3 regions of the Cupriavidus sp. C1SS-2L genome follow, and region 2 is predicted to be linked to each of the others. Evidence: predicted binding sites of a transcription regulator. Region 2 holds the regulator's gene; each other region holds the start of a gene.

Region 1 (4,021 bases), on a different replicon from region 2:
CATGCCGGCGGCTTTGCGGAAATCAGCGCGTCTTCCCGGCAATGACCAGCGCGATGCCGCCGAGCACCGCGGCGGCGCTGACGGCCAGCCGTATCGACATCGCCTCGCCAAGCAGCGCGATGCCGCCCACCGCCGCGATCACCGGCACGCTGAGCTGGACGGTCGCGGCGGTCGCCGCGCGAAGCCGTGGCACCACGGCGTACCAGACCACGTAACCGAGGCCGGAAGTCAGCGCCCCGGACACCAGCGCGCTCGCCAGCCCGCTGCCGTCCACGCTGCGCTGCGTATGCATCCCCCACGCCAACGCCAACGCAAGCGCAGGCAGCACGGCGCGCATGAAGTTGCCCGCGGTGGTCGCAGTGGCGTCGGCCGCGCCTCTGCCGCGCAGTGAATAGACGCCCCATGCGATGCCAGCCATCACCATCAGCAGCGATGAGCCCGGCGGCGGGGCGGCGAGCCCCGGGAGCACCAGCCACACGAGCCCGCCCAACGCCAGTGCAAGGCCTAGCCATTGCCCGGAGCGCAGGCGCTCGCCCACGTACAATCCGTAGCCGGTCATGGTGGCCTGCACGGCGCCGAACAGCAACAGCGCCCCCGTGGCAGCCGAAAGATGCAGGTACGCAAACGAAAACGCCGCCGCGTACACGAACAACGCCAGCGCCGACAACCAGCTCCCGCCACCTGGCAGCCGGCGCGGACCATGGCGAACCATCAGGATCAGCCACAAGGCCGCCGCCGCGCTGCCAATGCGGAGCAGCGTGAAGGAAGCCGCATCAATAGCCGTGCCCTTGAGCGCGAGCCGGCACAGGATCGAATTGCCGGCAAAGGCCAGCATGGCCAGCGCTGTCAGCAGGCCTACGCGCGCGCCGGGCATGGCAGGACGGGCGGCGTGCACCGGTTCACTCTGCAAGCGTGTGGCCTCGCGAGAACCAGGAACGATGCGCAATGGCCTTGACCCGTGCGACACGGTCGCAGCGGGGGCTGCGCATTCCGATGAATCCGATCCGGTTCATGTCTTGTCCGCTGGGTTGCGATGGCATGGTGGCGTGGTGACGTTGACGCGGGGGGGCGCCGCCCGCAGCGTCGTGATAGATGATAGTCACTGCGCACCCACCGCAAACATCCGGATCAATGCTGAGCACCGGCGGACGCGGCAAGAATGGCGCGGATGCGCGCCAGGTAGTGGTCCCCGACCGCACGGTGGGCACAAGCCGATTCCCGTGCCGATTCGCGCGCAAATTCGCGCCGGGTCGGCGGGCGGATTCCCAGGCTGCGGCAGATAGTGGACAGGTAGGGCTTGCGCGCATCAGCGAGCCGGGCCGCGGCGGACTGCAGCGCCGCATCGCCAATGCGCACGCGCAGCCAGGCCAGCACCTGGCGGTCATAGTCGTTGTGAACGCGGATCAGATGTTCCATGGCTTCCCTCACACTGTTTATCCATACAGGTACTGTAAATATATACAGTATCGAGGGATAGGCAAGGGGAAACATCATAGATGTGAGATTTGCAGGAGGCACCGCGGCTAGTTGAGGTGTGGTCCGCCGGCGGTTTTCGACCCCATAACGGGCAGTCGCACTCGGCGTGAGCGGCCATTCACTGTGTAACCTAGCGATACTCAAGTGCCCTGGCAGGGTCGCCAGCTAAAAACTTGTAAGGCGAAACTGTTGCCCTCTCAACCATTGCGCCAGCCGATTTCGCAGCTCAGATCCGTTCGTCCAGACATCGACAAGATCTCCCTCCCAAATAAGAAAGGTGGCGCTTCGCGGTGCGTATAAGTACGCGCTCATACCGCAATTGACCACCCTGATGCAGCATTCAAACATTTCATCCGCTTCACCGGGGTCAAATAATATGCCAAAGGTATCGAACGGCTGCAGCTCGCCGGAGCTTGCCGATTCCAGCTCACTCAGTATCGAATTCTCAAGTTGCGAATATCGCGACCAGTCACTAACCTGGAACAGGCAGGTTCGCGGTGACCCAAGAAATGTACGGATGCCATCGACCATGCGGGCGACTCCCGCACTGGTTTTCGGAATGGCAAACTGTAAATGCGAGTCCGCGCTGCTTCCCGCTCGCCCGTATGGCGTTTCGCAACAATCCTCACTCTTCAGCCATACCGAACATTCGGAAGGAGAAAGCAATTTCATGTCGTAACCCCGGCGTGGTTTGGCACCCTGCAGATTCCTCACATTGTCAACTACCTGAGTCGTGGCGTCGAATGTGCGGATTTGGCCGATCTCTGCCCTCGGCGTATCCATGTACGGGCCTCCTTGAGCCAGAGGCGACTTCCGACCCATAAGCACTGGACGGATATCGTAAAGGGAGAAGGAACCTTTTCCCGAGTTTGTCAGAATCGAAGTTGCGGTATGTTCGAAAAATCGGGGATGTATTCAACACGGTAGTTGGGAACCGTTTTCAGAAGTCGCCCCCCCTTTGTGCATAGTGCGAACATTCCATGTTCCACAGCGCGGCGAACCTCAGGATATCTTGCCTGCCTACTTGGTATCGGGGTCGGCCAAACGCGTGCACCTTGCTTTACGGTAAGCTCCACCACATACATTGCTATCGGTACAAGGGACTCCATCGCGGATCCATCAACGGTAATGATGCACCGCTCCCTGGCCTCGAACGCGGCAAAAGCGAACTCAAGCTGATCGTCTGCGTATTCAAAGTTCAGATGATCGGTATCGAAGAACTTTGACGACTGCCAGACCTTGATGTTGTTCTCGCGGTCAACGGTCTGACCGTGTAGTCTCTTCGTATTCAAACCTCATTCATGGTCTCCCCAAGCTCCTATCGCAGCCGCACTGGCATTCGCTGGGTGTTTGCCGAACGATCAAACAACTAGCGACCGCGATCACAGAGGTTACTCGCTGCGGCTAAGCTGAGAATGTGTCGCAGAACACACAAGTCTCAGTCAACTACGCAATGGCCGCTTCTGGCCGGTCTCTGCCCATCAGGCAAACTGCCGGAAGTCCGCTGGTAACCCGGCCTTCGGACAGAGGGCCATCCCCTGACGCTGCCCCCCGCCAGGATGTCGAACACCTAGACGGGGTCACCCATCGCGGAAAGGCCATAGGCGACCGCGTCCACCTGAATCTCCGCTGAGTCTTGAATCGTGGCTTCGATGTCGGGGGCCAGATGACTGCCGTGGCTGTTCTGGAGCAATACCAGACGACGCTGAAAGATGCGCACGCGTGAGGGTTCGACGTCGAGTCGTCAGCCCTTTAAGCGTGAGGCGGAACGGCCTCCGGGTCCATCCACATCACCTCCCAGATATGGCCGTCCGGATCCTCGAAGCTGCGTCCGTACATGAAGCCGAAATCTTGGACAGGCGTGGGGTCCGCCTTGCCGCCGGCGTCAGTCGCCTTCTGCACGAGGTCAGACACCTCTACCCGTCCGCCCGCTGACAGGCACAGCAATACCTGTGCCTCCGTGTGCGCGTCGACGATTCGCTTCCCCGTGAACTGCCGCCATTTGTCGTGGGTAAGCAGCATGGCGTAGATCGTCTCGGAGATCACCATGCATGCCGCGGTTTCATCAGTGAACGCGGGGTTGTTGACCGCGCCAATGGCTTCGTAGAAGGCCTTGGATCGCGAGAGGTCTGTCACCGGCAGGTTGATGAAAATCTGCTTGTTCATGATCTGGCTTCCTCCATTTAAGCAATATATGACTTTTGGTTGTTGACGTGAGCCATAACGAGATTGCCATGGCATCTTACTGACGAACAGTGAAGGTGCGGGCGAGAAGAAAGCCCGTCGATGCGGGGAACGTTATCGGCTCGCCCCGGGTGGGGGGAAGCCGGTGGTTTGCAACAGGGCGTTGCGGAACTGGAACGGGCCCGCCGGACACTAGGGATCAGGCGGTAGCCGGATCGGACGGCCACCTTGTGCGTACCAGGTCGAGGAACACACGCACGGCGGACGTCATGCCGCGCCGGCTCGGGTACATCGCGTACAGCGTGGCGGGGCGCGAACGCACGCCTTGCAGCACGGGCACCAGCATGCCGGCATCGATGGC
Region 2 (4,021 bases):
TCGAACTCTTGGATCGCGGTTTGCGTGGCGCGGCGGGCCTTCTTGCTCGGGATCAGGAAGTTACGGGCGTAACCATCCTTCACCTTGACGATGTCACCCAGGTTGCCCAGGTTGATCACTTTTTCCAGCAGAATAATTTGCATCGTGTTCTCTCCTTTACGGACCTATGGCCTGGACTATCAGTTCTTGTGCAGGTCGGTGTACGGCATCAGCGCCAGGAAGCGGGCGCGCTTGATGGCCGTATCCAGCTGACGCTGATAGTGAGCCTTGGTACCGGTCAGGCGAGCCGGCGTGATCTTGCCGTTGTCGCCGATGAAGTCCTTCAGGGTGTCCAGATCCTTGTAGTCGATCTGTTCCACGCCAGCCACGGTGAAGCGGCAGAAGCGCTTGCGCTTGAACAGCGGGTTCTGTTGCTGGAAGCGCTTCTTGTTCTTGTTGTCACGTTTGATGAATGCCATGATTCAATCCTTTACGAATGCTTTACATCCGGTGATGTGAAAGACGAGGGCCTTGCTGTTGCGGTGCTTGCGAGTCAGGAATCCTTCGCAGTCGAGCAGCGTGCCGAGCGGCAATCGCTCCAGGCGCTGGCCAACCGGCCCGATCCCCATCGCAGCAATGGCAAACTCGACCTGCCTCGGCGTATCCGCCTCGACCGCCTCGCCGCTGTACTGCAAGATGCAGTTCACGACGGGCACGCCGGCCGGGGTATACCTGAGAGCATCGCGTTCCGCCAAGGTGGCGGCTAGCCGAAGCTGGTTCAACGCGCGGCCCCTTGCAGTGTGTTGCCCATGCCGCCGTGGTCAGCTTTGCCAGCCACGACAGGCACCGCAGTCCGCATTCAGGCGGCCTGGCCTTCGGTGGTCGTTTGCGCGGCCTTACGGGCTTCTTCGCGCTGCACTTCCTTCATCATCGGCGAAGGAGCGGTTTCAGCCTTCTTGGTCTGCACGATCAGATGACGCAGCACGGCGTCATTGAACTTGAAGGCGTGCTCCAGTTCAGCCAGGGTTTCCTTGCCGCACTCGATGTTGACGCAAACGTAGTGAGCCTTGGCCAGCTTCTGGATCATGTAAGCCATCTGGCGACGGCCCCAGTCTTCCACGCGGTGAACCTGACCGCCTTGCGACGTCACGAGCGACTTGTAGCGCTCGATCATGGCCGGGACTTGTTCGCTCTGGTCCGGATGGACGATGAAGACGATTTCGTAATGACGCATTGACGCTCCTTTTGGATGAGCCACCCGGGCGTCACGTCCGGTGCGGCAAGGTTGAATAGCCTTAAATTATAGCCCGGCTATTGACAAACGCGCAACCGCTGTCACGAAGAGGCAAACTGCCCTTGCAGGCGCTCCGGGTCGGAAGCGAGCCCCGGATCCTGCGCCAGGGCCAGCAACAGCAGGACCCTGGCCTTATAGGGATTGAGATCGGCGGCGGAAAGGAATGCCCCGCCGAGAGGATCAACAACTGGCGGAATCGCCACATGACCCGCCGCGGTACGCGAACTGCGGACCACCGCGACGCCAGCCGCCACGGCATCCCTGAGCGCGGCCACGAGCGTCTCGTGTACCGAGCCGTTGCCCGCCGCCGCTACGACGATCCCCCGCACACCAGCGCCGACGAGGGCATCCACCACCATGCGGCCAGGTTGCGCATAGCTGGCGATGATCTCCACATCGGGCCAATGCTGCGGCACTGGCAACACCCCCACGCCAGACCGCACCGGCGCGCGGGCAATGCGCACCAGCTCGTCCTGCACGAAGCCAAGCGGCCCGCATGGTACCGATACGAAAGCATCTACCGCGGACGTATGCGCCTTGACCACGTCGCGCGCCGCGTGGATCTGCTGGTTCAGCACGACCAGCACGCCCTTGCCGCAGGCATCGGGATGGGCCGCAACCCGAACCGCATCGAGCAGGTTTAGCGGACCATCGGCGGACAGCGAGGTCGACGGCCGCATCGCCGCAGTCAGCACCACCGGCACCGGGCAAGCCTGCGTCAGGTGCAGGAACATGGCGGTTTCTTCCAGCGTGTCGGTGCCGTGCGTAATGACAATGCCCGCGACGTCCGGCTGGCCCGACCAGTGCTGCACGCGCGCCGCCAGCGTCGACCATAGAGAGAACACCATGTCCTTGCTGTCGACCTGCGCCACCTGCTCGGCCTCAACCCTGGCCACGGATTGCAGCGCCGGCACGGCAGCCAGCAGCGTCGTCACCGGCACCGTTGCAGCCTGATAGCGCGCACTGCTGGCCGGATTGGCGGAAGCGCCGGCAATGGTGCCGCCGGTAGCCAGAATGACGACGCGGGGAAGCTGGGACATGGATCGTGACATGGGCAGGGCACGAGGAAGTAAAGGTTCGCCGATTCTACCTGCGGCATGCCGGCAAACCCGAAGTCGAGCAGACGGCTCTGAAATTCTGCTTGCGCTTGTGCCGATACTGTATAAAATCACAGGCATACTGTTTAAACATACAGTGCCCGCCTGGCTGGCAGCCGTATTGCACCGGGGCACTCATCAAGAAAGCGCTTCCATGGCGACCCTGACACCCCGGCAGCAGCAGATTTTCGATCTGATCCGCAACACGATCCGCAATACGGGCTTTCCGCCCACGCGCGCCGAGATTGCTGCCGAGTTCGGCTTCTCATCACCCAATGCCGCGGAAGAGCATCTGCGGGCGCTGGCACGCAAGGGCGTGATCGAACTGACGCCGGGCGCCTCGCGCGGCATCCGCCTCAAGGTGGCGCGCAGCGATTCCGAGATGCCCGACCAGTTCTCGCTGCCCGTGTCCGGCATCATGCAGCTCACGTTGCCGCTGGTGGGCCGCGTGGCCGCCGGCAGCCCGATCCTCGCCGCCGAACATATCGACCGCCAGTATCAGGTAGACGCCTCGGTCTTCGACGAACGCCCCGACTACCTGCTGCGCGTGCGCGGCCTGAGCATGCGCGACGCCGGCATCCTCGACGGCGACCTGCTCGCCGTGCGCAAGGCCAGCGAAGCGCCCAACGGCAAGATCGTCGTGGCCCGGCTCGGCGATGACGTGACCGTCAAGCGCTTGCAGCGCCGTGACGGCGCGATCGAACTGATCGCGGAAAACCCGGACTTTCCGAACATCATGGTCACGCCCGGGCGAGAAGAATTCTCACTGGAAGGTATCGCCGTCGGGCTGATCCGCTCCTCGGGCTTCTGACCGACGCGGCCAGCCGCGCGCCGGTCGCCGCCCTCCCCTTTTGCTGTACCGATGCCGCCCGCCAGACGGGTGTTGACCCCGCTTTTGCCGCTTTTTGCTGCTTTTGCCAAATCGAGAGGTGTAGCCATGCCGCAAATCAACCACATTGCCGCCGCCCGTCAACCGGTCAAGCCGGTCCCGTTCCGGCAATCGAAAGGCGTTCGCATCTACCAGGGCGCGCAGCGCCGCACCATGGTCGGCAGCATGGCAGACATCTGCCGCATGCTGGAACTGGCCGAGCCGCCGAAGCTCCTGGCCTGATCCTTCCCGCCAGGCATGAGGGCGCTGCAGCCCTCCTTGATGGCAGATTGATCGAGAATTGCATATTCTGCATATCTCATCTTCATTTGTTTTGTCCGCGGCACCTTTCCATCGAGGGTGTCACCTTCTAGCCTTCAGATAGCAGGCACAGCGCGCCACGGCGCCGTCGCAGAACGGCCCGACCGCAGCATGGCGCGCCATCGGAGGGGACCGGCTCGCGCCCGTTGCCGCCGGCCGCCAGCTTTGCGTTTGCCGGGGTATTTGCGAACGCTCGGCGCTGTCGGCGCCGTCAGCGAATCCGCATGGGAGGCATCATGGCCACCATTGCGCTAACGGACGCCTTGCGTCAGGACTACGCATCGCTGTTCAACAACTGCGTCATCAACGCCGCGCGCGCGGCGGACGTCGACGGGCTCGTCAGGTCACTGGAACGCAACCGGCCTCGCTATGAGACTGCGGGCACCCTCTCAGGCGTGCCCTGGCACTTCATCGCCGTGATCCACAACATGGAGTGCGGCCAGCGGTTCGATTGCCATCTCC
Region 3 (4,021 bases), 1.7 Mb from region 2:
GTGACCATACCAGCGCGGGTAAAACTCTCGGACCACCTCGCCGTCGAAGCGCAGCGCGTGGCAGCCGTTCAACTGGTAAGGCGGTTCGGGATTGGGATCGTCGTCGCCGCCATCGCGAATGCTGATGACTTCGCCGGCGAAAGCCTGGATCGCTGTACTCGGCAGCACGCCCGCAGCTTCGGTCAGATGCGAGCAGCCCTGGATACCGGACAGGCGCTCCTTGACCGCCTTGCGGAAGCCCTTGCGCAGGTTCAGCCCGATCAGCTTGCGGTAAGCCGGACCGATCTGATCGCAGTGTCCCGGATAAGGCACCCAGTCGGAGCAAGCCTCCGCGTCCAGCACGTTCAACGCCTCGTCGATCGTGACGCGCAGCCACAGGTCGTGCAACGGCTGTCCGACCGGTCGGATGCGGTTGCCCGCCAGGGCGATATCACGGGGCTTGGTGTCGGTCAGGCGCACCTCGATGTCCCACAAGCCGTCTTCCCTTAGGTAAGCCTGGGCCGTAATGGCGCGGGTATGGCGCGGGGAGCGGTTGACGGGCTGGGAAAGAGGCATGACCAGGCTGGGGAATACAGGTGCGAGGTACCGCGCAAACGCTGCGGCGCCGAAAAACCTGAGGAGTTTAACATGCCGGGGCGCTTTGCCCGGGAACATCGGCACGCGCGAACTGTCGGCGGCGGATTGTCGGCCAACCAGAAAGGGAAAATCGGGGAATACACGCCGTATGCGCCGCACCCGGTGACGGAGCCGCCTCGCGCTCTGGGGCATACCGTCGAATACACATGTAGCCAGTACTGGTATTCCCTTTTAAACCGGCCCGAAGGGCGACCGCCCGCGCACTCGATTTACTCGAAATCGTCAGGCAGTTCGTCCTCCGCGCCCTGAATCACCTTGCCAATCACCGAACGCGAAAATCCGCGGGTCATCATGAAACGGATCTGCTTGGCCCGCTCTTCCGGCGTCGCCGGCGGGGTGCCGAAGCGCTTGCGCCAGACCTCGCGTGCGCGGTCGGATTCGGTTTCGCGCAGCCGCTCCTGCAGTTCGCCGAGTTGCTCACTGCCAAGCTTGTGGTTCTTGGCCTCCTGCAGCACACGCGCAGCGCCATAGCGGCTGCCACGCCGGTGCAGCAGGCTGTCGGCAAAGCGCTGGTTGGACAGCCAGTTTTCCCGCTCCAGCGCATCCAGTAACTGTTCGAGCTGCTCCGGCGATTCCGCGTGCGGCGCAAGCTTTCGCGCCAGTTCGGCGCGGCTATGCTCACGGCGCGAGAGGTAACCCACGGCGCGGGCCTTCAGGGATAGCGGGGGGCGGGTGGACATCAGCGCGGTTCAGGAAAACGAGGGATCAAGCAAGAGGAAACAAAAAAGGCTGGCGCATCGGCGATGCGCCAGCCCTTGGGAGCGTGCCTGCCGGCCGGCGCTCAGTCTTCCGTCACGACCTCGGCCGCCGGAACACTGTTCATCGGCGCAACGCCCAGCGCGGCGCGGACCTTGTTCTCGATTTCCTGAGCGATGTCGGGATTTTCGCGCAGGTACTCGCGCGCATTGTCCTTGCCCTGCCCGATCTTGTCGCCGTTGTAGCTGTACCAGGCGCCCGACTTCTCGACGATCTTGGCGTCCACGCCGAGGTCGATGATCTCGCCCTGGCGCGAGATGCCCTGGCCATAGAGGATGTCGAAGAAGGCCTCGCGGAACGGCGGCGATACCTTGTTCTTGACCACCTTGACCTTGGTCTCGTTGCCGATCACGTCGTCACCCTTCTTGATCGAGCCGATGCGGCGGATGTCCAGGCGCACGGAAGCGTAGAACTTCAGCGCATTGCCGCCCGTGGTCGTTTCAGGCGAACCGAACATCACACCGATCTTCATACGGATCTGGTTGATGAAGATCACCAGGCAGTTGGTGCGCTTGATGGTGCCGGTCAGCTTGCGCAGCGCCTGGCTCATCAGGCGGGCCTGCAGGCCGGGCAGCGAATCACCCATTTCGCCTTCGATTTCAGCCTTCGGCACCAGCGCGGCCACCGAGTCGATCACGATCAGGTCGATCGAGCCCGAGCGCACCAGCGCATCGGTGATTTCGAGCGCTTGTTCGCCAGTGTCCGGCTGGGAGATCAGCAGCTCGCCCACGTCCACGCCAAGCTTGGAGGCGTAGTTGACGTCGAGCGCGTGCTCGGCATCGATAAAGGCGCAGGTGCCGCCAAGCTTCTGCATTTCGGCAACGACCTGCAGCGTCAGCGTGGTCTTGCCCGACGATTCCGGGCCGTAGATCTCGACCACGCGGCCGCGCGGCAGGCCGCCGACGCCCAGCGCGATGTCAAGGCCGAGGGAGCCGGTGGAGACCACCTGGATGTCCTTCTCGACCTCGCCGTCGCCCATGCGCATGATCGAGCCCTTGCCAAACTGCTTCTCGATCTGCGAGAGCGCGGCGGCAAGCGCCTTCTGCTTCTCGGCGCTCAGGCCGGCACCTGCCTTCTTGTCATCCATGGTGGTCCTTGAGTCAAATGTTGAGTCAATGGTGGTATAAATAAGTCGAATGTGGCGCGACACCGGCTTTTTCCGATTGTTCCGATCGACTTCCGGATCAGTGCGCCTCAACTACAAAATCACCCGACTGCCTGCACAGCCGCCTTCTGCGGCGGCCTGCGCGGAATGTGCGGGTACTGTATAAAAAAACAGTATGCTTGGCAAGCCCTGTCCGCATCGTTTGCGTGGCGACTGGCAATGCCGGCCGTGGTGGAGACAACCATGCGCATTCTGATTGCCGAAGATGACGATGTGCTTGCCGACGGCCTGACGCGCTCGCTGCGTCACTCCGGCTATGCGGTCGACCATGTCGCGAACGGTCTCGAGGCCGATTCCGCATTATCGACCCAGACGTTCGACCTGCTGATCCTGGATCTGGGCCTGCCTCGCATGCCGGGTCTGGAAGTGCTCAAGCGCCTGCGCGCGCGCGGCGCCATGCTGCCGGTGCTGATCCTGACCGCTGCCGACGGCGTCGATGAGCGCGTCAAGGGACTGGACCTCGGTGCTGACGACTATATGGCAAAACCGTTCGCGTTGTCCGAACTCGAAGCCCGGGTGCGCGCGCTGGTGCGCCGCGGCGCCGGCGGCGGCGCGACGCTGATGCGCCACGGGCCGCTCGCCTTCGACCAGGTCGGTCGCATTGCCTATATGAACGAGCAGATGCTGGACTTGTCGGCACGCGAGGTCGGCCTGCTCGAGATCCTCCTCACTCGCTGCGGGCGGCTGGTCTCCAAGGAACAACTCGTGGACCATCTGTGCGAGTGGGGCGAAGAGGTCAGCAACAACGCGATCGAGGTCTACGTGCACCGGCTGCGCAAAAAGATCGAAGTTGGCGGCATCCGCATTGCCACGGTACGCGGGCTGGGCTACTGCCTGGAGAAGTTCCAGCCAAGCGTGGCCGCGCATAGCTGACCCGCATCCGCTGCGCTTCCCGCCACGTTACTGAGCAGCCGATCACTCGACCGAATCCGCCCACACTTTGCCGAGATGAGCTTGCTGCGACTGCCATGGCGGCATCCGCCCGCCAAGCATCCCGTCCCTCCCCCCGGTGCCGCCACACCGGGCGACCCGGACGACCCGGACGACCTGGCCGATGCTCTGCCCCACCTGGAGGAGAGCACCGGCCAGCCTGCCCCGCGCTCGCTGTTCGGCGAGATCCTGGACTGGATGCTGGCGCCGCTGCTGCTGCTCTGGCCGATGAGCATCGCGGTCACGTACCTCGTCGCGAAGTCCATCGCCAACGGGCCGTTCGACCGTGCGCTGGAAGCCAGCGCCATCGTGCTGTCGCAGCAGGTCCGCGAAGTGAACGGCCGCGTCACGCTGCAGCTGCCGCTGTCGGCGCGCGAGATCCTGCGCGCGGACGAAACCGACAACATTTACTACCAGATCGTCGGCAAGCGCGGTGAGTATGTGGCCGGCGACCACGACCTGCCACTGCCGTCCGAGGAGGACGAGGGCCATCCCGGCCTGGTATCGCTGCGCGATGACCGCGTGTCGGGCAAC

What was found. The regulator LexA, encoded in region 2, represses DNA repair genes until DNA is damaged. The targets are predictions, from matches to a motif close to ACTGTATNNNNATACAGT.
Region 1: a site for LexA is predicted at 1,448-1,465, ahead of ACIGJG_RS30425 (CppA family protein). Genes of this name have one in related genera too.
Region 3: a site for LexA is predicted at 2,655-2,672, ahead of recA (recombinase RecA). Genes of this name have one in related genera too.

Annotation. Positions count from the first base shown of each region.
Region 1 covers NZ_CP172709.1:2,758,053-2,762,073, reverse strand. Annotated here, with positions in the region: gene ACIGJG_RS30430 (DMT family transporter) at 23-874, opposite strand; gene ACIGJG_RS30425 (CppA family protein) at 1,129-1,416, opposite strand; gene ACIGJG_RS30420 (hypothetical protein) at 1,642-2,259, opposite strand; gene ACIGJG_RS30415 (hypothetical protein) at 2,349-2,768, opposite strand; gene ACIGJG_RS30410 (VOC family protein) at 3,229-3,642, opposite strand; gene ACIGJG_RS30405 (LysR family transcriptional regulator) at 3,860-4,021, opposite strand, start outside.
Region 2 covers NZ_CP172708.1:2,230,036-2,234,056, forward strand. Annotated here, with positions in the region: gene rplI (50S ribosomal protein L9) at 1-143, opposite strand, end outside; gene rpsR (30S ribosomal protein S18) at 180-458, opposite strand; gene priB (primosomal replication protein N) at 462-761, opposite strand; gene rpsF (30S ribosomal protein S6) at 839-1,213, opposite strand; gene ACIGJG_RS10345 (asparaginase) at 1,315-2,313, opposite strand; gene lexA (transcriptional repressor LexA) at 2,525-3,181, shown strand; gene ACIGJG_RS10355 (hypothetical protein) at 3,308-3,481, shown strand; gene ACIGJG_RS10360 (hypothetical protein) at 3,796-4,021, shown strand, end outside.
Region 3 covers NZ_CP172708.1:572,985-577,005, reverse strand. Annotated here, with positions in the region: gene ACIGJG_RS02685 (DUF2889 domain-containing protein) at 1-555, opposite strand, end outside; gene recX (recombination regulator RecX) at 846-1,316, opposite strand; gene recA (recombinase RecA) at 1,418-2,479, opposite strand; gene ACIGJG_RS02670 (response regulator) at 2,741-3,430, shown strand; gene ACIGJG_RS02665 (sensor histidine kinase N-terminal domain-containing protein) at 3,506-4,021, shown strand, end outside.